2 regions of the Pseudomonas sp. X10 genome follow, and region 1 is predicted to be linked to the other one. Evidence: predicted binding sites of a transcription regulator. Region 1 holds the regulator's gene; the other holds the start of a gene.
The links. Region 1 encodes sigma-54, which starts transcription at its own class of promoters, with help from an activator protein. Its sites were predicted from a motif close to ANTGGCATNNANNTTGCTNT; they were not measured.
Positions count from the first base shown of each region.

Region 2: flgB (flagellar basal body rod protein FlgB) is a predicted target of sigma-54. The motif match lies at 6,576-6,595, and genes of this name have one in related genera.

Region 1 covers NZ_CM142677.1:4,563,417-4,574,984, forward strand. Annotated here, with positions in the region: gene lptC (LPS export ABC transporter periplasmic protein LptC) at 1-420, shown strand, start outside; gene lptA (lipopolysaccharide transport periplasmic protein LptA) at 407-931, shown strand; gene lptB (LPS export ABC transporter ATP-binding protein) at 932-1,657, shown strand; gene ACYU03_RS20820 (RNA polymerase factor sigma-54) at 1,839-3,332, shown strand; gene hpf (ribosome hibernation-promoting factor, HPF/YfiA family) at 3,411-3,719, shown strand; gene ptsN (PTS IIA-like nitrogen regulatory protein PtsN) at 3,732-4,196, shown strand; gene rapZ (RNase adapter RapZ) at 4,199-5,053, shown strand; gene ACYU03_RS20840 (HPr family phosphocarrier protein) at 5,074-5,346, shown strand; gene ACYU03_RS20845 (ZIP family metal transporter) at 5,402-6,295, opposite strand; gene ACYU03_RS20850 (superoxide dismutase) at 6,307-6,918, opposite strand; gene ACYU03_RS20855 (hypothetical protein) at 6,920-7,381, opposite strand; gene ACYU03_RS20860 (class II fumarate hydratase) at 7,420-8,796, opposite strand; gene ACYU03_RS20865 (FagA protein) at 8,789-9,190, opposite strand; gene pmbA (metalloprotease PmbA) at 9,330-10,676, opposite strand; gene yjgA (ribosome biogenesis factor YjgA) at 10,785-11,303, shown strand; gene tldD (metalloprotease TldD) at 11,343-11,568, opposite strand, start outside.
Region 2 covers NZ_CM142677.1:3,995,017-4,006,584, forward strand. Annotated here, with positions in the region: gene ACYU03_RS18085 (flagellar basal body P-ring protein FlgI) at 1-799, opposite strand, end outside; gene flgH (flagellar basal body L-ring protein FlgH) at 812-1,507, opposite strand; gene flgG (flagellar basal-body rod protein FlgG) at 1,565-2,350, opposite strand; gene ACYU03_RS18100 (flagellar basal body rod protein FlgF) at 2,397-3,137, opposite strand; gene ACYU03_RS18105 (hypothetical protein) at 3,303-3,497, opposite strand; gene flgE (flagellar hook protein FlgE) at 3,613-4,932, opposite strand; gene flgD (flagellar hook assembly protein FlgD) at 4,962-5,663, opposite strand; gene flgC (flagellar basal body rod protein FlgC) at 5,677-6,120, opposite strand; gene flgB (flagellar basal body rod protein FlgB) at 6,124-6,531, opposite strand; gene cheR (protein-glutamate O-methyltransferase CheR) at 7,029-7,856, opposite strand; gene ACYU03_RS18135 (chemotaxis protein CheV) at 7,908-8,837, opposite strand; gene flgA (flagellar basal body P-ring formation chaperone FlgA) at 8,905-9,657, shown strand; gene flgM (flagellar biosynthesis anti-sigma factor FlgM) at 9,810-10,124, shown strand; gene ACYU03_RS18150 (flagella synthesis protein FlgN) at 10,172-10,639, shown strand; gene ACYU03_RS18155 (flagellar brake protein) at 10,719-11,462, shown strand.

The DNA of each region.
Region 1 (11,568 bases):
GCCCACAGCCTGCAGTTCCTGCCCGATGGCAAACTGCAATACGAGATGACCGCCGACAAAGTGGAACACCTCAAGGCCAGCGAAGTCACCCTGGTGACCAAGCCCGACCTGCACCTCTACCGTGGCACGCAGTTCCCCTGGCACGTCCAAAGCGAACGCGCCGAGGTCAATCCGGACGGCACCGAGGTAGAGCTGATCGATTCGGTCCGGGTAGCCCGCACCGATGAAAAACAGCGTGACACCATCATCACCACAACCCGCATGACCGTATTCCCGCAGAAGCAATATGCGCAAACCGAGCAAGCCGTTAGAATCGACGGCGCCGGTGGCACGACCACAGGCACAGGAATGAAAGCGTATTTGAAAGACGGCAGGATGGACCTGCTGTCCAACGTAAGAGGACAGTATGAGGCTCGTTAAAACCCTCCCCCTTTTGCTCAGCCTGAGCGCAGCACTGGGAAGCGCGAACGCCTGGGCCCTGCCGACCGACCGTGACCAACCTATTCGCATCCAGGCCGACGACGCTCACCTGGATGACAAGAAGGGCGTTGCCACCTACAAGGGCGACGTCATCATCACCCAGGGCTCGATGATGATCAAAGGCAACACCGTGACCATCACCCGTGCTGCCAATGGTGACATCGACGTAGTCACCTCCGTGGGCAACCTGGCCTATTTCGAGCAGCAACAGAGCGCCGCCAAGCCGGACAAGATGAAGGGATGGGCCGTCACCATCCAGTACCAGTCGCAAAAAGACCTGGTGGTGCTGACTGACCGCGCCAAGGTGGAAAACGAAGGCAACACCACCGAAGGCGAGAAAATCGTCTACAACACCCAGACCCAGGTGGCGACCGCCGGCCGTGGCAGCAACGTGACTACGCCACGCCAGCGCATCGACATGGTGATCCAGCCGAAGAAGAAGGCCGAGTAAATGGCAACCCTCAAAGCCCAGCACCTGGCCAAGAGCTACAAAAGCCGGCAAGTCGTCCGCGATGTCAGCCTGTCTATCGACAGCGGCCAGATCGTCGGCCTGCTCGGCCCCAACGGCGCCGGCAAGACCACCTGCTTCTACATGATTGTCGGCCTGGTCCAGGCCGACCAGGGTCGTGTACTGATCGACAACCTGGACGTCAGCCACCAACCGATGCACGGCCGCGCTCGTGCCGGCATCGGCTACCTCCCCCAGGAAGCCTCGATCTTCCGCAAACTCTCGGTGGCTGACAATATCATGGCCATTCTCGAGACCCGCAAGGACCTCGACCGCGAAGGACGGCGCAAGGAGCTGGAAGGCCTGCTCCAGGAGTTCCACATCAGCCACATCCGTGACAACCTGGGCATGAGCCTCTCGGGCGGCGAACGGCGCCGCGTCGAGATCGCCCGTGCCTTGGCGACCGCGCCGAAGTTCATCCTGCTCGACGAACCCTTCGCCGGGGTCGACCCGATCTCTGTCGGCGACATCAAGCAGATCATCCACCACCTCAAGGCCAAGGGCATCGGCGTACTGATCACCGACCACAACGTCCGCGAGACCCTGGATATCTGCGAGACCGCCTATATCGTCAACGATGGCCAACTGATCGCCGAAGGCGATGCTGAGACCATCCTGGCCAACGATCTGGTCAAGGAGGTTTACCTGGGCCACGAGTTCCGTCTCTAGACCCTGGGTATCTGGCGCTGCCCGAGCACTGACAACTCTGCCTGATAATGGCTTAATTGTTACAGTGCTCTAGGCAAACGCTACAATTTCAGGCATATAATTTGCTTAAAATTGGCGCCTCGGCGCCCCTGTGTAGTGGATGGCGCATGTGCGCCGGCGAATAAGGTGTTAAGCCCCTGCCATGAAACCATCGCTCGTCCTAAAAATGGGCCAGCAACTGACGATGACCCCGCAGTTGCAACAGGCCATCCGTCTGCTTCAGCTCTCGACCCTGGACCTTCAGCAGGAAATCCAGGAAGCGCTGGAGTCCAATCCGATGCTCGAACGTCAGGAAGACGGCGAGGACTTCGACAACAGCGACCCGATGGCCGACAACGCCGAGAACAAGCCGACTGCCGAAGCCCAGGACAACAACTTCCAGGAAAGCACCCCTAGCGCCGAAAACCTCGAAGAAGGCGAATGGGGCGAGCGCATCCCCAACGAACTCCCCGTCGACACGGCCTGGGAAGACATTTACCAGACCAGCGCCAGCAGCCTGCCCAGCAACGACGATGACGAGTGGGACTTCACCACCCGTACCTCCGTCGGAGAAAGCCTGCAGAGCCACCTGCTCTGGCAGTTGAACCTGGCGCCCATGTCCGACACCGACCGACTGATCGCAGTGACCCTGATTGACTGCATCAACGCCCAGGGCTATTTGGAAGAGTCCCTTGAGGAAGTCTGCGCCTCCTTCGATCCTGAGCTGGACATCGAGCTCGATGAAGTCGAAGCGGTGCTGCACCGTATCCAGCAGTTCGAACCTGCGGGCATTGGCGCACGCAACCTGAGTGAATGCCTCCTGTTACAACTGCGCCAGTTGCCCGCCAACGCGCCCTGGATGGCCGAGGCCCAGCGCCTGGTCAGCGACTATATCGACCTGCTCGGCAGCCGCGACTACAGCCAGCTCATGCGCCGCATGAAGCTCAAGGAAGACGAACTGCGCCAGGTCATTGAACTGGTACAGAGCCTCAATCCGCGTCCAGGCTCGCAGATCGAATCCAGCGAACCTGAGTACGTGGTGCCTGACGTCATTGTGCGCAAGGACAACGAGCGCTGGTTGGTGGAGCTGAACCAGGAGGCGGTCCCACGGCTGCGGGTCAACCCACAATACGCTGGCTTCGTCCGGCGTGCAGACACCAGCGCCGACAATACCTTCATGCGCAACCAGCTCCAGGAAGCGCGCTGGTTCATCAAGAGCCTGCAGAGCCGCAACGAAACCCTGATGAAGGTCGCCACACAGATCGTCGAGCACCAGCGAGGCTTCCTCGACCATGGCGACGAAGCGATGAAACCGTTGGTCCTGCATGACATTGCCGAGGCCGTGGGCATGCATGAGTCAACCATTTCCCGGGTCACTACCCAGAAATACATGCACACTCCGCGCGGCATCTACGAGCTGAAGTACTTTTTCTCCAGCCACGTGAGCACCGCCGAAGGCGGCGAATGCTCGTCCACGGCGATCCGCGCGATCATCAAAAAACTGGTTGCGGCGGAAAATCAGAAAAAGCCATTGAGTGACAGCAAGATCGCTGGTTTACTGGAGGCACAAGGCATCCAGGTAGCCCGTCGCACCGTCGCCAAGTATCGCGAGTCCCTCGGTATCGCACCGTCGAGCGAGCGCAAGCGACTGATGTAGCCCCCGGATGTGCCACAGCAGTTCAGTGGCAGGTGCAATACCTGCCTCTTTATGCACGGGCAACAAAGGAGAAGCTGTATGCAAGTCAACATCAGTGGACAGCATGTAGAAGTCACCCCACCGCTGCGCGAGTATGTCGAGCAGAAGCTGAAACGGCTGGAGGGTCACTTCGACAAGATCACCAACGGGACGGTCATCATGAAGGTCGAGAAGTTGCAGCAGAAGGTCGAAGCGACCCTGCAGATTCCCGGCGGTGAAGTGGTTGCCAACGCGGAACACGAAGACATGTATGCAGCGATCGACGCCCTGACCGACAAGCTCGACCGCCAACTGAAAAAACACAAGGAAAAACAGCAAAGCCTGCTGCAAGGTGCAGCCGCCCGCTGATCCCTCTCATCCATGATCCTACTTGAAACCATCCTGACCCCCGGCCGTTCGCTCGCGAACGTGCCGGGCGGCAGTAAAAAGCGCGTACTCCAGGAAACCGCCACCCTGATCGCCCGGGAAGTGCCAGAACTGGAGATGGAAGACATCTTCGAGAAACTGGTCGCCCGCGAGAAACTGGGCTCCACCGGCTTCGGCAATGGCATTGCCATTCCCCACTGCCGCCTCGAAGCATGCACCTCACCGGTCAGCGCCCTGATTCAACTGGCCACCCCCATCGACTATGATGCCATCGACGGTGCGCCGGTCGACCTGCTGTTCGTGCTGCTGGTCCCCGAAGCCGCTACCGACGCCCATCTGGAACTGCTGCGCCAGATCGCCAGCATGCTCGATCGCAAGGAGGTTCGGGATCGACTGCGGGCCGCAAACAGCAGCGAGGCCCTGTACCAGGTTGTCCTGGACGCACAGAACGAGCACTGAGCATGCGCCTGATCATCGTCAGCGGCCGGTCTGGCTCCGGCAAGAGTACCGCCCTCGACGTGCTGGAGGACAACGGCTACTACTGCATCGACAACCTGCCAGCGGGCTTACTGCCACAGCTGGCGGAAAATGCACTGATCAATACCGAGCTGCTGCAGCCGAAAGTCGCGGTATCCATCGACGCACGCAACCTGCCCAGCCACCTGTCGCGCTTTCCTGAGCTGTTGGAGGAGGCCCGTAGCCGTCATATCCAGTGCGATGTGTTGTACTTGGATGCCGACGAGGAAACCCTCCTCAAGCGCTTCTCTGAAACTCGCCGCCGCCACCCGCTGACCAACTCGAACCGTTCGCTTGCCGAGGCTATCCGCGTCGAAAGCGAACTGCTCGGACCGATCGCCGACCTGGCCGACCTGAAGATCGACACCACCCGCCTGAACCTCTATCAGTTGCGTGACTCGATCAAGCTGCGCCTGCTCAACCAACCTGAGCCCGGTACGGCCTTCCTGGTCGAATCCTTCGGTTTCAAGCGCGGCATGCCAGTCGATGCCGACCTGGTGTTCGACGTACGCTGCCTGCCCAACCCGTACTGGAAGCCTGAGCTACGCGAGCATTCCGGCCTGGAGCAGCCCGTTATCGATTACCTGGCAGCCCAGCCGGATGTGGAGGATATGTTCCAGGACATATCCACCTACCTGCTCAAGTGGTTGCCCCGCTTTGCCGCCAGCAACCGCGCGTACGTAACCATTGCCATCGGCTGCACTGGCGGGCACCATCGCTCGGTGTACCTGACCGAGCGTCTCGGTCAACTGCTGCAGCAATCCCTGAAAAACGTCCAGGTCCGCCATCGCGACCTCTAGCCCAAGGACCCGCCCCTACAATGCCCGCCCGTGAAATCACCATCATCAACAAGCTGGGGCTGCATGCCCGGGCGGCGGCAAAGTTCGTCGGCGTTGCCGGGCGCTTCCCTTGCCAGGTCAAGGTGGGTCGCGCACCGGACAAACTGGTCGACGGCAAGAGCATCATGGCCGTGATGATGCTCGCCGCTGGAAAGGGCACCCAGGTACACCTGCACACCGAAGGCGAGCAGGACGATGCAGCGCTGAACGCGCTGGTCGAGCTGATCAACAACAGGTTCGACGAGGGCGAATGACCCCACCGAAAAGACAAAGGGCGCCGAATGGCGCCCTTTGTCTTGCAGCGAAAGCTCACGACATCGCCGTGTCCATCACCATCATCAAACAGAAGCCAACGCACAAGCCAAGACTGGCCAAGCGGTGATGGCCATTGCTGCGTGACTCCGGGATGATCTCCTGGGTCACCACCAGCAACATCGCCCCCGCCGCGCAGGCCAGGCCCAATGGCAACAGCAATTCGGCAATATTCACCAGCCAGGCACAGATCACTGCCGCCAGCGGCTCGACCAAGCCAGAGGCTGCCCCGATCAGGAAGGCCTTGAACCGTGGCATCCCTGCGCCTGCCAGCACCAAGGCAATGACCAGGCCTTCAGGTACATCCTGCAAGGCAATGCCCATCGCCAGGCTGTCGGCGTCGGGCATACCACCGCCCGCCGAGACGCCAATAGCCATGCCCTCTGGGATGTTGTGAGCAATGATTGCAATCACGAACAGCCAGATCCGCGCGGCTATCACGGGTTGCTGACCTGTTCCCACCAGCGCCTCGGGCGATGCCCCGGACACCTTGAGATCCACCAGGAACAGGCACAGGGCACCGAACAGCAGGCCGAAACTGATCAGGCCGCCCGCGCCCCACGGGCTGAAACCGATGGCCTGGGCAGCGCCAAGGCCAGGGATGATCAGCGAGAACGCGGTCGCGGCCAGCATCACGCCCGCCCCAAAACCCAGCAAGGTATCAGCCAAGGCCACCGGCATGTTGCGGATCACCAGTACCGGTACTGCGCCCAACGCTGTACCCAAGGCACACAGCGCACCGCCCTCGAGGGCCCGCAACATGCGTGGCTCCAGGTCCAGCCAGGCGATGCCGCGCACGACCAGCAGCGCGGTACCGACCAGCAACAACAAGGTCCCCAGCGCCAGTCGGAACAAGCGCACGCTGCTGACAGACATCACCTCCGAACGCATACCGGAACGACTCACGCCAGGGCTTCTACATATCGACGCTCCACCTCGGACCAGTCGATCACGTTATAGAAGGCGCCGATGTATTCCGGACGTCGGTTTTGGTACTTCAGATAATACGCATGCTCCCAGACATCCAGCCCGAGAATGGGGGTATTGCCATTCATCAACGGACTGTCCTGGTTACCGCTGCTTTCCACCACCAGGGTCTTGGCCGGGGTCACGCTGAGCCAGGCCCAGCCACTGCCGAAGCGGCTCAGCGCGGCCTTGGTGAAGGCGTCCTTGAAAGCGTCGAAACCACCCAGTTGCTCATCGATGGCCTTGGCCACCTTGCCCTGGGGCTGGCCGCCCCCCTTGGGCGACATCACGGTCCAGAACAGGGTGTGGTTGGCATGGCCGCCCCCTTGGTTGATCACCGCGCCCTGCAGGTTTTCAGGCAACTGCTTGACGCTGGCCACCAGTTTTTCAACCGGCCACTCAGCCCACTGCGTCCCTTCCACTGCGGCATTGAGGTTGTTGATGTAGGTCTGGTGGTGCTTGGTGTGGTGAATCTCCATGGTCTGGGTATCGATGTGCGGTTCCAGCGCATCGTAGGCATAAGGCAACGCAGGCAAGGTATAGGGCATGTCAATGGATTCCGTAGACGTGGGTTCGAGGGGTGGCATTCGGCTGAGCGGCCAGCTCGCTGGCTTGTGGCCCATGGCGATTAAGCAAGCGCTCGGTGCGAGGGTACTGGCCGTATTCGCCGATGAAGCTCAGCAGCTCGGTGTAGGTCCTGGAGCTGTGTCGCAGCGCTGCTTCGCGTAACGCCTGGGGCAGGCGTTGTTCCTGGCTGGCCTGGAGCAGCCGCTGATGCGCCGCGCACAGATAGTCGGCGCTTTCATGGGGCTGGTTCAGCCGCACGTGCAGGTCGGCCAGGTTGTGATGGGCAATGACAAAAGCGGCCACCGCTTCGTCGACGTCATGCCAGCGTTCGAACAACACCTGGGCCAGGGCGAGCGCCTGCAGATAATGTTCGCGGGCATCGACCCACTCGCCTTGATCGAACAGACGGTTGGCGATTTCCGTGGTGCGTTTCCAGTGCTGCATGACAAACCTCCAGAGCGATGGACGCCATCAGATGGCCGTTAGATGCCACCCGCGGTGAGTTTTTCCGGATCGAGCAAGGCCTCCAACTGGCTGCGCGTCAGCTCGGTATGCTCCAGCGCCACGTCGATAATCGGGCGGCCCTGCTTGTAGGCGGTCTTGGCGATTTCCGCAGCCTTCAGGTAGCCGATGATCGGGTTCAGCGCAGTGACCAGGATTGGGTTGCGCGACAGCGCTTCCTTGAGCTTGGGCTCGTTGACCTTGAAGCTGGCGATGGCTTTGTCAGCCAGTAAGCGGCTGGCGTTGGCCATCAGCTCGACGCTGCTGAGCAGGTTCTGAGCGATGATCGGCAGCATCACGTTCAGCTCGAAGTTGCCCGACTGGCCGGCCACCGCGATGGTCGCGTCGTTGCCGATGACCTGGGCCGCGACCATGGCGGTGGCCTCGGGGATTACCGGGTTGACCTTGCCAGGCATGATCGAAGACCCGGGCTGCAGGCCCTCCAGCTCGATCTCGCCGAGGCCGGCCAGCGGGCCCGAGTTCATCCAGCGCAGATCATTGGCAATCTTCATCAGGGCCACGGCCGTGGTCTTGAGCTGACCAGATAGAGCAACCGCCGTGTCCTGAGAGCCGATCAGGGCGAACAGATTCTGACCTGGGACGAACTCGACATCAGTTAGGCCGCTGAGCTGGCGGGCAAAACCGGCAGCGAACTGTGGATGGGCATTGATCCCGGTACCGACTGCAGTACCACCTTGTGCCAGTGCCTGCAGGCTCGGCAAGGTAGCCTCCAGATGCGCCAGAGCGCCCTTGATCTGTGCGACCCAGCCACCCAGCACCTGGCTCATGCGCACCGGCATCGCGTCCATCAGGTGGGTACGCCCGGTCTTGACGAACGGATGCACCTGCTCGGCCTTGGCCTCGGTCACCTGAATCAGGTGGCGCAGGGCCGGCAGCAATTGCTCATGCAAGGCCAGTGCAGCACTGACGTGGATGGTAGTGGGGATGATGTCGTTACTGCTCTGGCCGCAGTTGACGTGGTCGTTGGGGCTGACATTGTCGCCCAGGACGCGGCTGGCCAGGGTCGCGATCACTTCATTGGCATTCATGTTCGAGCTGGTGCCAGAACCCGTCTGGAAGATATCCACCGGGAAATGTTGCATGAAGTCCTCGGCCAGCAGTTGCTCCACCGCCTTGACGATGGCCGCGCCCTGCTCCGGGGTCAGTTGCTCGAGTTCGACGTTGGCCTTGGCCGCCGCGGCCTTCGCCAACAAGAGCGCGCGAATGAACTGGCGCGGCATGCGTTGCTGGCTGATCGGGAAGTTGTTCACCGCGCGCTGGGTCTGGGCGCCGTACAGGGCCTGGGCCGGCACCTGCAGCTCGCCCATGCTGTCACGCTCGATACGGGTATTACTCATCATCAAGTCCTTGCATCAGTTCAGCGGGAGAAATCGAAGGCAGCAGCACGCAGTTCGCCAGTTGCAAGGCGTAGGGCTGCCAGCGTTGGTTCTGTTCGCGGCGGTCGAGGTTGCGCAGGTCGAGCAGCGGGCGCCAGGCCTGATCCAGGCACAGGCAGCGCCAATGCCAAGGCAGCATGCGGTCGCACGCGGTATCCAGAAGCAAGCGGAAAGAGGTCAAGGCCACGGTCCACGCCGAGGTCTCGGTACAGCACACCAAGTAACGGCCTTCAGCCAGGTAATGCTCGATCAGCCGGGGTTCGTCCGGCTCGAAGGCACAGCGGATGCGCCGGCTCAGCCAGCGCCAGTTTTCCAGGTAGGGCAACTCATGGAGGACGGGTTTCATGAACATCATCGCTGGGTTTCTGGATAATGATATTCATTATTAAGTGATAAGTAGAATCACTTCAAGTGAAAAGCGATAAACAAAAAACCCGGCACAGCGGCCGGGTCTTGTCCTGTAGATATTCGATCTTGGGGGGCGTACAGGCGACTCAGCTACCCGCCACTGTCATGCGCTCAATCAACACCGAGCCGGTGTGGATGTTGCTGCGCGTCTCGAGATCACTGCCGATCGCTACAATCTGCTGGAACATATCTTTCATATTCCCGGCGATGGTCACTTCCTGGACCGGGAACTGGATCTCGCCGTTTTCGACCCAGAAACCAGCCGCGCCGCGGGAATAGTCGCCGGTCACCATGTTCAGGCCGTGGCCCATCAGCTCGGTCACCAGCAGGCCACGCCCCATACGACGGATCAAGGCGGCCTGGTCTTCCACGCCATGGGTGACGAACAGGTTGTGGACGCCACCGGCGTTGGCCGTGCTCGGCAGCCCCAGCTTGCGCCCCGAATAGGTGCCCAGGATATAGGACACCAGTTCGCCCTTCTCGACGAACGGCTTGGCATAGGTGGCCAGGCCATCACCATCGAAGGCCGCGCTGCCCAAGGCACGTGGCAGGTGCGGGCGCTCGTCGATGGTCAGCCAGGAGGGGAACAGGCGTTGGCCGATGGCGCCATCGAGGAAGGATGACTTGCGGTACAGGTTGCCGCCGGAAATGGCCGAAAGGAAGCTGCCGAACAACCCACCTGCCAGCTCTGCGGAGAACAGCACCGGCACTTCGCAGGTCGGCACCGGCCGTGCGCCCAAGCGGCTGGCGGCTCGTTGCGCAGCACGCTGGCCAATGCTGTTCGGGTCAGCCAGTAGGTTCCCCTGGCGATTGATGTCGTACCAGTAGTCACGCTGCATCTGCCCGTCGCCTTCGGCGATCATCACGCAACTCAAGCTGTGCCGCGTGGAAGCATAACCGCCAATGAAGCCGTGGCTGTTGCCATAGACCCGGCAGCCTTGGTGGGTGCTAAGGGTGGTGCCATCGGCATTGCGGATGCGCGTGTCGGCATCGAAGGCCGCGGCCTCGCACGCCAAGGCCTTCTCAATGGCCTGCTCCGGGCTGATGTCCCACAAATGGTACAAATCAAAATCGGTGATTTCCCGCGCCATCAAGGCTGGGTCGGCCAATCCCGAGCAGTCGTCCTCAGAGGTGTGCTTGGCGATAGCCAAGGCTGCGGCCACGGTTTCCCGAATGGCCTCGCTGCCGCTGGCCGAGGTGCTGGCCGAGCCCTTGCGCTGCCCCACATAGAGGGTGATACCAAAGCCTTGGTCGCGGTTGAACTCGACTGTCTCGACCTCGCGCTGACGCACCGTGGTCGACAACCCCTGCTCCAGCGACACCGCCACTTCGCAGGCGCTGGCGCCCTGGCGACGCGCTTCGGCGATGATCTGCTCGACTTGCTCCTGCAACGCCGGCAGGGCCTGGGGGCCTACGCTCTGGACTGCACTCATGGTTCTCTCCACTCAAATTCTGCGTTCGGCTAGGGTCATTGTACGACCGGGCCGGACAAGCGGCCCCCGACTGGTTATCATGGCGGCGTTTTCCAGCGGACTGCCACCATGGTTGATTACGACGACGCCTACGAAGGCGAAAAAAGCAAAACCCAGATCAAGCGCGAGCTGCATGCGCTGGTCGATCTCGGCGAGCGCCTGACGACACTCAAGCCGGATACCCTGGCGCGCCTGCCGCTGACCGACGCCTTGCGCCGGGCAATCGCCGATGCCAGCAAGCACACCGCGCACATCGCCCGCAAACGTCACCTGTCGTTCATCGGCAAGCTGATGCGCGACCAGGACATCGAGGCCATCACCGCGGTGATCGACCAACTGGACGCCTCCACGCGCCAGTACAACGAACGCTTCCACAACCTCGAACGCTGGCGTGACCGGCTGATCGACGGCACCGACGAGGACCTGGAGCGCTTCGTCAGCGAATATGCCGAGGCCGACCGCCAGCAACTGCGCTCGCTGATCCGCCAGGCCCAGCACGAGAAGGTGCGGAACAAACCGCCGACCGCCTCGCGCAAGATCTTCAAGTACATTCGCGACCTCGACGAGACCCAGCGCGGCCTGCGCTAAGCCCCGGCGCCGGGCAGGCACCCGCCTGCCCGAGCCTGGTCACGCGCCGGTACCGCCCACAGTGATCGCATCGATCTTCAGGGTCGGCTGGCCAACGCCCACCGGCACCGACTGCCCATCCTTGCCACAGGTTCCGACACCGCTGTCCAGCGACAGGTCGTTGCCGACCATCGACACCCGGCTCATGGCCTCAGGCCCATTGCCGATCAGCGTGGCCCCCTTGACTGGCGCGGTGATCTTGCCGTCCTCGATCAGGTAGGCCTCG
Region 2 (11,568 bases), 570 kb from region 1:
TGGTGCCGGTGCGTGAGTTGATGATGACCTTGGCCACGGCCTGGCCCGGGTCGATCTCCAGGTTCTCGAGAATCGACAGGTAGTCGACGCGCTGGCTCGGGTCCATCGGCGCACTGACTCGCACCGAACCGCCGTCCAAAGCCTGGGCGACACCCGGGCCGAGCAGTTCGTTGACCTTGTCGACGATGCGCTTGGCGGTGGTGAAGTCGGGCCGGTTGAGGTTCAGGGTCAGGCTGTTGCCCTGGTTGAAACCACTGGGCACGGCGCGCTCGACGGTGGCGCCGCCAGGAATACGGCCGGCCGATGGCACGTTGACGGTGATCCGCGAGCCGTCGCGGCCCTCGGCATCGAAGCCGCCGACCACCAGGTTGCCCTGGGCGATGGCGTAGACGTTGCCGTCGATCCCCTTGAGCGGGGTCAGCAGCAGGCTGCCGCCGCGCAGGCTCTTGGAGTTGCCGATCGACGACACGGTGATATCGACCACCTGGCCGGGCTTGGCGAAGGCCGGTAGGTCGGCATGCACCGACACGGCAGCAACGTTCTTCAACTGCACGTTGCCCGTACCCGCCGGCACCTTGATGCCGAATTGCGACAGCATGTTGTTGAAGGTCTGCAAGGTGAACGGGGTCTGGGTGGTCTGGTCACCCGTGCCATTCAAGCCCACCACCAGGCCGTAGCCGATCAACTGGTTGGTGCGCACGCCAGAAATACTGGCAATGTCCTTCAGGCGCTCGGCATGGGCAGCGAACGCACAGGACAGGAGGAGCATGGCGGCAAGCAATTGCCTGAAATTGAACATGGGCATCCGGACTCAGAAAGGCCAAAGCGGGCTGAGGAAGAAGCGGTCCAGCCACCCGGGCTGGCTGGCGTCGGCGAAGGAGCCCGTGCCCGAATAGGTGATGCGCGCATCGGCCACGCGGGTCGACGGTACGGTGTTGTCAGTGGCGATATCGTCGGCACGGACCAAACCGGCGATGCGCACCAGCTCATCGCCGGTGTTGAGGGTCAGCCATTTCTCGCCGCGCACGGCAATGATGCCATTGGGCAGGACGTCGGCCACGGTGACGGTGATCGAGCCGGTCAGGGTATTGCCCTGGGCGGCCTTGCTGTCACCTTTGGTCGCGCGGTCGCCGCTGTAGCCGGCGTTGAGGCTCAGGTCGCCGCCGCCGAACGGGTTGTTGGTGTTCGGCACGGCGCCGAACAGCGACGTCAAGCCGATGTTCGCTTCGCTGTTCTTGGCGATCTGCGAGTTGGCGCTCTTGCTCGCCGAGGTGCGCTCATTGAGGGTGATGGTGATGATGTCACCGACCCGGAACGCCTTGCGGTCGCTGTACAGGTTCTGTTCGAAACCGGCCTGGTAGATCGAACCGTTGTTGGCCGCCGCCGGCAGTGGGGTACGCGGCAAGACCGGCGCGTAGTACGGGTCGTTGGGCTTGGCTACCGGTGCGACGCAGCCGGCCAGCAACAACACCCCACCCAGGGCGAAGACGGATAACAGACGATTCATGACGCTTACCTCACGGTGTAACAGGGGCTGCGTGAGCGGCCGCCGGACTTTCAAGGCTTACAGCTGCTGGGTGACGAACGAGAGCATCTGGTCGGCGGTGGAAATGACCTTGGAGTTCATTTCGTAGGCACGTTGGGTGGTGATCATGTTGACCAGCTCTTCCACGGTGCTGACGTTGGAGTTCTCCAGGGTCTGCTGCTGGGTGGTGCCAAAGCCGTTCAGGCCCGGGGTGCCGATCTGTGGCGCGCCGCTGGCTGCGGTTTCCAGGAACAGGTTGTTGCCGATCGCCTGCAGGCCAGCCGGGTTGATGAAGTCGGCGGTCTGGATGTTGCCGATAATCTGCGCGGCCGGGTTGCCGGCGGTGGTGATCGACACGGTGCCATCCTGGCCGACGGTGAAGGTCTGCGCATCCGGCGGCACGATGATCGCAGGCTCCAGTGCAAAACCGTTGGCAGTGACGATCTGGCCGTCAGAGTTCAGGTGGAAGGTGCCGTCACGGGTGTAGGAGACGGTGCCATCCGGCTGCAGGACCTGAAAGAAGCCCCGGCCATTGACCGCCATGTCCAGCGGGTTCTCGGTGGTCTGCAGGCTGCCGGCACTGAAGTTCTTCTGGGTGCCGACGATGCGCACACCGGTACCGACCTGCAGGCCCGAAGGCAGCTCGCTATCCTGGGTCGACTGGGCGCCCGGCTGGCGCTTGATCTGGTACAGCAGGTCCTGGAACTCGGCCCGGTCGCGCTTGAAGCCGGTGGTCGAGACGTTGGCCAGGTTGTTGGAAATGACCGTCAGGTTGGTGTCCTGGGCGGACAGGCCGGTTTTACTGACCCAAAGAGCCGGAAGCATAGTGTTCTCCTCGCGCGCCTGTTTTACGGCACCCGTTCAAATGTGATTAGCCGATTTGCAAAACCCGAGCCATGGCTTCATCGCCTTCCTTGGCCGTGTTCATCATCTTGACGTGCAGTTCGAATTGACGGGACAGCGCCAGCACCGAGGTCATCTCTTCCACGGCGTTCACGTTGCTCGCCTCGAGAAAACCCGACACCAGCTTTACGTTGACATCGGCATCGGCGGGCTGGCCGCTCTTGGTGTGGATCATGCCGTCCAGGCCCTTAGCCAGGTCGCGCACGTCCGGGTTGACCAGCTTGATCCGGTCGACCTCGGCCATGACTCGCGGGTCTTCGCCCATGGCGCGGATGCTGATGGTGCCGTCCTCGCCGATCTCGACCTTCTGCTCCGGCGGAATGGCGATTGGGCCGCCATTGCCCAGTACCGGCATGCCATTGCCGGCACGCAGCACGCCGAGGGCGTCAATGTTCAGACTGGCGGTGCGGACATAGGCCTCGCTGCCATCCGGCGCCTGCACGGCGATGAAACCGTCGCCGCCGATGGCCACGTCCAGGTCGCGGCCGGTTTCCTGCAGCGCCCCTGGGGTGAAATCGGTGGCCGGGCGTTCGGTCATGGCATAGGCCCGCGCCGGAAAGCTGTCACCGAATACCGGCATCGAACGCGCCTGCTCCAGGTCGCGCTGGAAACCGCTGGTGGAAATGTTCGCCAGGTTGTTGGCGTGAGCCCGCTGGGCCAGCGCGTTCTGGCTGGCGCCGGTCATGGCCACGTAAAGCATCTTGTCCACGGATTCTCCTTTGCGCGTTCACATGCCGCGCTGACGCATTGCGATTGGCAAAGCAATTATCGAACCAAGTGAGCAAAAGCCCGTAACCACGGGCCTTCAGGCAGAGGTGAACGGCCGTCACCGTCAGTTTGTCGGCAAAGATTTGCCAGCCCCGGCAATCCCGGGTCAGTAAACCCGGCAACCGGCATTGTCGAAAGGCCCGGCATGGCGCACCCAGCCTTCTCCCGGCTGCCTCTGCGCGCACATGTAGCGGCCGGTCTGCTTGCTCTGCCACTGATACCAAGGCGCTGGCGCCGCCTGTAGCCCAGCCTGGGCCATGAGCAGCAACATCACCCCGACGAGTACGCCTGGTCTTTTCACCTGAACAGCCTCGCGGTCATTTCAGAAACGTAAAAAAGCCCCAGCAGGCTGGTAATGCCGCTCATTGAAATGAACTGCATTACGGCAGGCTGGGGCTATTGCCAGCATGGGCCCATCAGGCCATCTGGATGATGGTCTGCATCAGGGTGCTTTCGGTGGAGATCGTCTTGGCATTCGCCTGATAGTTGCTTTGCGCCTTGATCAGATTGACCAGTTCGCCCGTCAGGTCGACGTTGGAGTCTTCCAACGCGCCGCCATAGATCTTGCCGAGCGTGCCAGTATCCGGCTCACCCACGACAGGTACGCCCGAAGCGTAGGACTCCCTCCAGCTAGTGCCACCGATAGGCGTCAAGCCTTGTACGTTGGCGAAATTGGCGATGACCACCTGGCCAATCACCTTGTCCTCGCCGTTGGTGAAGTTGGCGAAGAGATTGCCGCTCTGGTCCACCGTCAAACCGGTAAGCTCACCCGTGGCATAGCCATCCTGGGTTTTCGCCGTGGTCGCCGACGCAGCGTTGTACTGGGTCGTCGCCAGCATATCCAGCGTCACCCCTCCTGGCCGGGCGGTCGCGCCGTTGCTCGCCCAATCACCGGCGGCATTCTTCTCAGCCGGAATCCAGCCATCGAGGCGGAAGCTCTTGTCGTCGCCAATCGCCAGGCCACCGGGCACCGGGCCTGCGTTCATCGAAGCCGTATCCAGGGTGCCGTCGGATTTAAAGGCCAAGGTGTTGGCCAGTGGCGTGTCCGAGGTCGGGTCAGCCGGGTTGCGCCCGTCGATGGTGGTGTACATCGTCCAGGAGTTGGAAGCTTCATCCTTGACGAAATACTGGTTGAGCTGATGCGCATTGCCTTGGCTGTCGTACACATCAGTGTTGAAGGCGTAGTTGTAGGTCTCTACGTTCTTCGGATCGAATGGTGTCACCGTGGGTACGGTGGCGCTGGAGTTCAGGTTGACGGTCTCTGAAATCTTGCCAGTCGGATTAGGCGTCAGGTTCGAGGTATCGATCTTCAAGTCGACCAACGCGCCCGGAACGATCTTGCCGTTGGCATCGACCGCATACCCCTGCAGGTTGGCCCCCTGGGCATTGACGATATAGCCGGCCTTGTCGCTGTAGAACGCACCTGCACGGGTATAGATCTTCGAGCCGTTGTCACTCAAGGCAAAAAAGCCGTTGCCATCGATGGCCAGGTCAAGGCTTTGCCCGGTCCCGACAATATTGCCCGACGAGAACATCTGCGAAACGGCTGCCGTGGTGACACCACTGCCGCCAACGGTCCTGCCGCTGGTTCCGCGAATCGACGCCGCATATTGATCAGCGAACTCCGCACGCGAGGATTTGAAGCCTGTCGTGGCGACGTTGGCAATGTTGTTGCCGGTGACATTCAGGGCCTTGTTTGCCGCATAAAGCCCGCTAAGGCCAATATTGAAAGACATCTGCTCACTCCTGCCGCTCGAACCGGCCCTTAGATTCCAATCGTTTGAATTTTCGACAGTGCCACGCTACCCAGGCCTGCCAGGTTCAGCATCATTTCCGAACCATTGCCGCCCATGGTCACGCTGCTGACCGTCGCCGGCAGATTGGTCGTCATGGTCGTTGCCGTACCCTCGACATCCGCGGTCGCCTTGAAGGTGTAAACCCCCGGCGGCGCCACCTCTCCGTCACTGTCCTTGCCGTCCCAGGTGAAATCGACCTTGCCGCCCGACTGGCTGCCCAGGTCGATGGTGCGCACCAGCTCGCCATCGCTGTCATAGACCCCGACCTTGACTGCCGTGCTGGACGACGTCAGGTTGACCGAGCCTTGCATGTCCTTGCTGGTGTCCACCTGCGCCTTGTCGGTCTGGACAATCACATTGCGCCCGACCAAGGAGGACGCCTGGAGCGCCTGGGACGACTGGAAGGCGCTGACGATGGTGGATACGGAACTGTTCAGGGTCTGCATGCTTTCAAGACTGCTGAACTGCGCCAACTGCGCGACGAACTCGCCGTTCTCCTGGGGATCGAGGGGGTTCTGGTGCTGCATCTGGGTAACCAGCAACTGCAGGAACGCGTCCTTGCCCAGCGCGCTACCGGCGCTGCCGGTATTGTTTCTATTGGTGTTCTCAGGCTTTTGCAGGGACGTCAGTACCGAGTTGGCAACGCCGCTGGTGGAGTCGGTTGTGCTCATATCGATTTCCTGATCACTGACCCAAGGTCAGAACCTTCTGCATCATGGTCTTGGCCGTGTTCATCAGCTCGGCGTTGGTTTGGAACGAACGGCTGGCGGAGATCATGTCGGCCATTTCCTCAACCACGTTGACGTTCGGGTAGTACACGTAGCCGTCCTTGTTCGCCGCCGGATGGTTCGGCTCGTAGCGTGCCTCGAGGTTGCTCTGGTCCTCGACGATGCCCATCACTTGCACGCCCTGCCCTGCCGCGCCCTGGTCCTGGAACAGCGATTGGCTGACGCCACTCTGGGCCTGCTGGAAGGTGGTGGCGAATACCGGGTGGCGCGCACGGTAGGTCTGGTCGATGCTCGACGACACGGTCTCGGCGTTGGCGATGTTCGAAGCGACGGTGTTCAACCGGGTGGTCTGGGCACTCATGCCGCTACCGGCGATATTGAAAACACTGGCGAGGGACATGGATTACTCTCCGCGCAGGGCCGAAACCAGCCCTTTGAATTTACTGTTGAGCAGGGTGAAGCTGGCCTGGAAGTTCATGGCGTTTTCCGCATAGTTCGATTGCTCGATCTGCGCGTCGACGGTGTTCTGGTCGATCGACGGCTGCATGGGCGTGCGGTACTGCAGGGTCTCATCACCCATGCTCAGGCCTTCGGCCTCGATATGCCGGCTGTTGGTCCGCTCCAAAGCGAAATGGCCGCCCTGGCGCTTCTCACTCTCGGCGGCCAGCACCGCGGAGAAGTCCATATCGCGAGCCTTGTAATTCGGCGTGTCGGCGTTGGCGATGTTGTTGGCCAGCACCTCGGCGCGCTGGGCACGGAAGCCCAGTGCCTTTTCATGGATGCCAAGCGCTTTGTCGAAACTGATGCTCATGTCAGGGAACCTTCGAAGGTTGACCGGAGTGCGTTGATCAAGCTTTAGCAAGCCTTGTGCCAACAGGTCAGACCTAGAAGATCCGCGGGTTTCAGCGGCTTGCCGCCAGCGGCAATGCCAGAAAAGCGGCAATGGATTTCCGCTTGGCGTCAGCAAAGCGGCAAAAATGGGGGGATAGGCTGCAAGCTATGCATGCCGGCAGTTCTTCGGCGCCCTCAAGACCCCGAGCCGCCCGCGCGGCGCATCGCGACACAAGGCCGCTCCCACAGTAGCCTTGGCGCAAGGCGAAAGATTGCGTGGAGGCTGTTGCGGCCACCTCGATATCTCTGTCGTACAAACAAAGACTAAGACTTCGGTCTATCAGGCCATGGCACGTTGCAATCAATGTGGGAGCGGCCTTGTGTCGCGATGCGCCGCGCGGGCGGCGCGGGATCTTGAGGGCGCCACAAACTCTCGACATGCACAGCGATGCGCCGCGGGATCTCGCACAAAGACACCTATTTCGCCTGGTAGATGATCCCCGGGCTGCATTGGACCATCTGGTAATGGTCCGGCAGGCCGTTGAGCGCTTCGGAGGCGCCGAGGAACAGGTAGCCACCCGGTTTGAGCGCTCCGTGGATACGTAGGAGGATGTCTTTCTTGACCTGGGCCGAGAAGTAGATCAGTACGTTGCGGCAGAAGACGATGTCGAACTTGCCCAGGCTGGCATAGCTGTCGAGCAGGTTGAACGAGCGGAATTCGACACGGCTGCGGATGGCCGGCTTGACCGCCCAACGCCCCGGTCCCTTGGCGTCGAAGTAACGCTGCAGGCGCTCCTGGGACAGGCCACGGGCAATTGCCAGGTTGTCATACTCGCCGGTCTTACAGTTAGCGAGCATCGTGCCCGACAGGTCGGTGGCGACAATCTGCGCGCCCATCTTCAACTGACCGATGTTGCTGCGCTCGAACTCGTCGATGGCCATGGAAATGGAGTAAGGCTCCTGCCCGGAGGAGCAGGCCGCCGACCAGATGCGCAGGCGCTGGCCGGGGTTGGCTTTGATCTGCTCGGGCAGGACCTTGTTCTTCAACACCTCGAACGGATAAGTGTCGCGAAACCAGAGGGTCTCGTTGGTGGTCATCGCATCGACCACCCGCTCACGCAGGCCACTGCGCGGCTGGCTCTGGATGCGCTGTACCAGCTCGGTCAGGGACTTGATGCCCTGCTGCTCCATCAGCTTGTTGAGACGGCTGGAAACCAGATATTGCTTATTCTCACCTAGCAGGATGCCACAGGCTTTTTCCAGGAAGACCCGGAATTGTTCGAAATCCAAATTACCCGTAGACAATGCTGCCGCCTCTTAAGTCATCAATAGCGCCAGGGGCATGCCCCTGGCTGTTCAGTGCGTGGCCTTGATGCGATCGACCACACGCTGGGCCAGATCGTCCGGCTTGAACTTGGCAAGGAAGTCATCGGCGCCGACCTTCCTGACCATGGCGTGGTTGAATACGCCAGACAGCGAAGTATGCAGGAGGATGTGCAGCTTTTGCATGCGCGGGTCGCTGCGTATCTCGGCGGTGAGGGTATAACCGTCCATCTCCGGCATTTCAATGTCCGAGATCATCATCAAGAACTCTTCTTCAGGCCGCTTGCCCTCGTCCACCAACTTGCGCAGGTAGTCCAGGGCCTGGCGGCCGTCATTGAGCGCCACGACCTCGACCCCCACACTCTGCAGACAGCGACCAACCTGCTTGCGCGCCACCGACGAGTCGTCAACCGTCAGCACCCGCGACATCACAGCCTTGTCCTGTACCTCGGCATCGACCACACCGGCGGAGATCGTCTCGGAGGTCGGCGACACTTCGGCGAGGACCTTCTCCACATCGATGATTTCCACCATCCGGTTGTCCACCCGGGTCACCGCCGTCAGGTAGTGATCGCGGCCAGTGCCCTTGGGCGGCGGATGGATCTCCTCCCAGTTCATGTTGACGATGCGTTCGACCGAGTGCACCAGGAAGCCCTGGGTCTTGGTGTTGTACTCCGTGATGATCACGAAACTGTTGCGGTTCTCTTCCCGCAGCCCGGGCAAGCCGGTCGCCATCGACAAATCGAGGATGGGGATGGTTGCTCCCCGGATACTCGCCACACCGCGCACGACCGGGTGGGACTTGGGCAGAATGGTCAGGTCCGGGCATTGCAGCACCTCCCGTACCTTGAACACATTGATGCCGTAGAGCTGATCGCCATTGAGGCGGAACAGCAGCAGCTCCAGGCGATTCTGCCCGACCAGTTGCGTGCGCTGGTTCACCGAATCCATTACACCAGCCATGCCAGACTCCTTCACCAACGTTTCAGCCCGTGTACCGAATCGGCACGGGCTTTGCTTTTTGAGCGTTATGCACATGAAAACGACATTTTTCCGACGACTGCTGCGCCCCCTGCCCGGCCTCTTGGCCGTGCTGTGCCTGCTGGCACCCGGCGCTCGCACGCTGGCTGATGCGTTTACCTTGCCTGAACAGCTTATCGGCGTCACCCAAGGGTTTCTTGAATTCACAGTGGAAGATTACCTGGCCAGCACCGGGACCGAAGGCCGTTACGAGATCCAGGTCAACACCCTCGACCCACGCTTGCGCATGCCGCTGTGCGAACAACAGCTGGATGCAACGCTGGAAAGTCCGGCGCAACCGCTGGGGCGGGTCACGGTGCGCGTGCGTTGCAATGGCAATGCGCCCTGGACAGTATTCGTCCCGGCCCAGGTACGCCTGTACCGTGATGTCGTCACCATGGCTCGCCCACTCAAGCGCGCAAGCGTGATCGGCGCAGACGACGTGGCCCTGCGCGAACGCGATGTGGGCACGCTCAACCAGGGCTTCCTGACCCAACTGAACCAGGCGGTGGGCATGAAGCTGCTGCGTCCGACCGTGATGGACCAGGTACTCACCCCGCAGCATCTGGAGCAGGCCGAGGTGGTGCGCAAGGGCGATCATGTGGTGATCATGGCCCGCAGCGGCAGCCTCAGCGTGCGCATGCCGGGCGAAGCCTTGAGTAAGGGCGGCCTCAGCGAACAGATCCGGGTCCGCAACCTCAACTCCAAACGGGTCGTCAAGGCTCGGGTCACGGGGCCTGGCCAGGTCGAGGTGGCCATGTAAGAGAAGGCTGGCGGTGCGCAACCGCTTTTCCTAAACTGTGTCAGAACGGGTTACACGGGCTTGTCGAACGGCGACTTTACATTTTCGCCTAAAGTTTTTTTCGGGTTGGCCGAAAACAAGGCAAGCGTACAAATACCCAGAGGTTCCTGATCATGGTCATCGACTTCAGTCGTTTGAATAACTCCCCGAGCGTCACGGGCGGCGTACGCAGCACCCCTGCGGCCGACACTGCCGGGAAAGCGGGCGAAACCGCCGATGCGCCTAAAAACGCCGGCGCCAGCGGAGAAGCGGTACACCTCAGCCACGAGGCCCAGCAATTGCAGAAGATCAGCGACGAGCTGCGCGACCAGCCGGTTGTCAACAGTGCCCGCGTGGCCGAGTTGAAACAGGCCATCGCTGATGGCAGCTATCAGGTCGATGCCGGCCGGGTCGCGAGCAAACTGCTCAATTTCGAAGCCCAGCGCTGACCTGATGGCGCGCTGACTTCAAGGACGCCACAAGCCAAGAGCCAGCCATGCACGACACCACTTTGCTGCAACTGATCGAAGACGATATTGCCCCAGCGCAACAACTGCTCGAGTTACTGCAAACCGAAGCAGTCGCCCTGCATGGCCGTGACATGCCATTGCTGGAAACCATTTTGGCGCGCAAGCAGTCATTGATCGTGTTGCTCGACCAGCAAGGCCGCCGCCGTAGCGAGTTGCTCACCAGCCTCGGCTTGAGCCCTGACCGCGAAGGCGCGAAGGCCCTGGCCGCGCAATCTCCCCAGGGTGAAGTGTTGATGCAGCGGCTCGACGTGCTGGCCAAGCTGATGGAAGAATGCCAGGCCGTCAACGAGCGCAATGGCCAGTCCATCCAGCTCCAGCAATACGCCACGGCCAACCAGATCAGGATCCTCATGGGTGGCGATTCTCCATCGCTCTACGACAGCCGCGGCGCCACCGCATCACTGGCCAAGCCCCGGGCGCTCAGCCAAGTGTGATTACGTCTACCAAGGCACGGAGCATGCTGGCAAAATGATGACACTCGCGTGTGTCGTTTTGCCTGGAGATTGATAACCCGTGTTCAATGAAACCGATGCTCCACAGCCGCCAAAGGTGCTGAATACCCCTTTGGAAATCGCTGCCAACCTGCGATTGCTGCTAGAGGGCAACGACCCACTGATCATTACTTTCCACGAGCGCAGCCAGCGCTTCCAGAGCTATGTCGTGCATGTCGACCGCGCTGGCAACACCCTGGCGCTGGACGAGATGATCCCCCGCGACGGGGAACGCTTCCTGGAGAACGGCGAACCCTTCCGCATCGAAGGCTTCCACGACGGCGTGCGTATCGCCTGGGAATGCAATACCCCTCTGAGCATCACCGAGATCGATGGCCATCGCTGCTACCGCGGCAGCCTGCCGGAAGAGGTGACCTATCACCAACGGCGCAATGCATTCCGGGCCGCCCTCAAACTGTCGCAACTGCTCGAGGTCGTGCTCGATGGCGACAAGCTCAAAGGTGACGGCGCCCTACGTGGCAAATTGCTGGATATTTCCGCCACTGGCTGCAAGCTGCGTTTCGAGGGCAATGTCGAAGAGCGTCTGCAACTGGGCCAGGTCTACGAGAAGTTCGCCGCTGGTGCCCCGCTCGGCCTGAACCAAACCATGGTGGAACTGCGCCACCTGCATTACGAAGAGCGCTTCAACACCACCTTCGCCGGGGTGCGCTTCCATAACCTCAACGGCCAGATGCAACGCAGAGTCGAAAGCTTCGTCTACCAATTGCAGCGTGAAGCGCGCCGGTTCGACAAAGACGATTACTGATCGAGTCACTACCAGGACTGTTGTGCAGCCCATCGCGACACAAGGCCGCTCCCGCAGGGTTGTGTCAGTCGCAAGATTCGCGGCTTACACAGGTATTAGCCCCAGC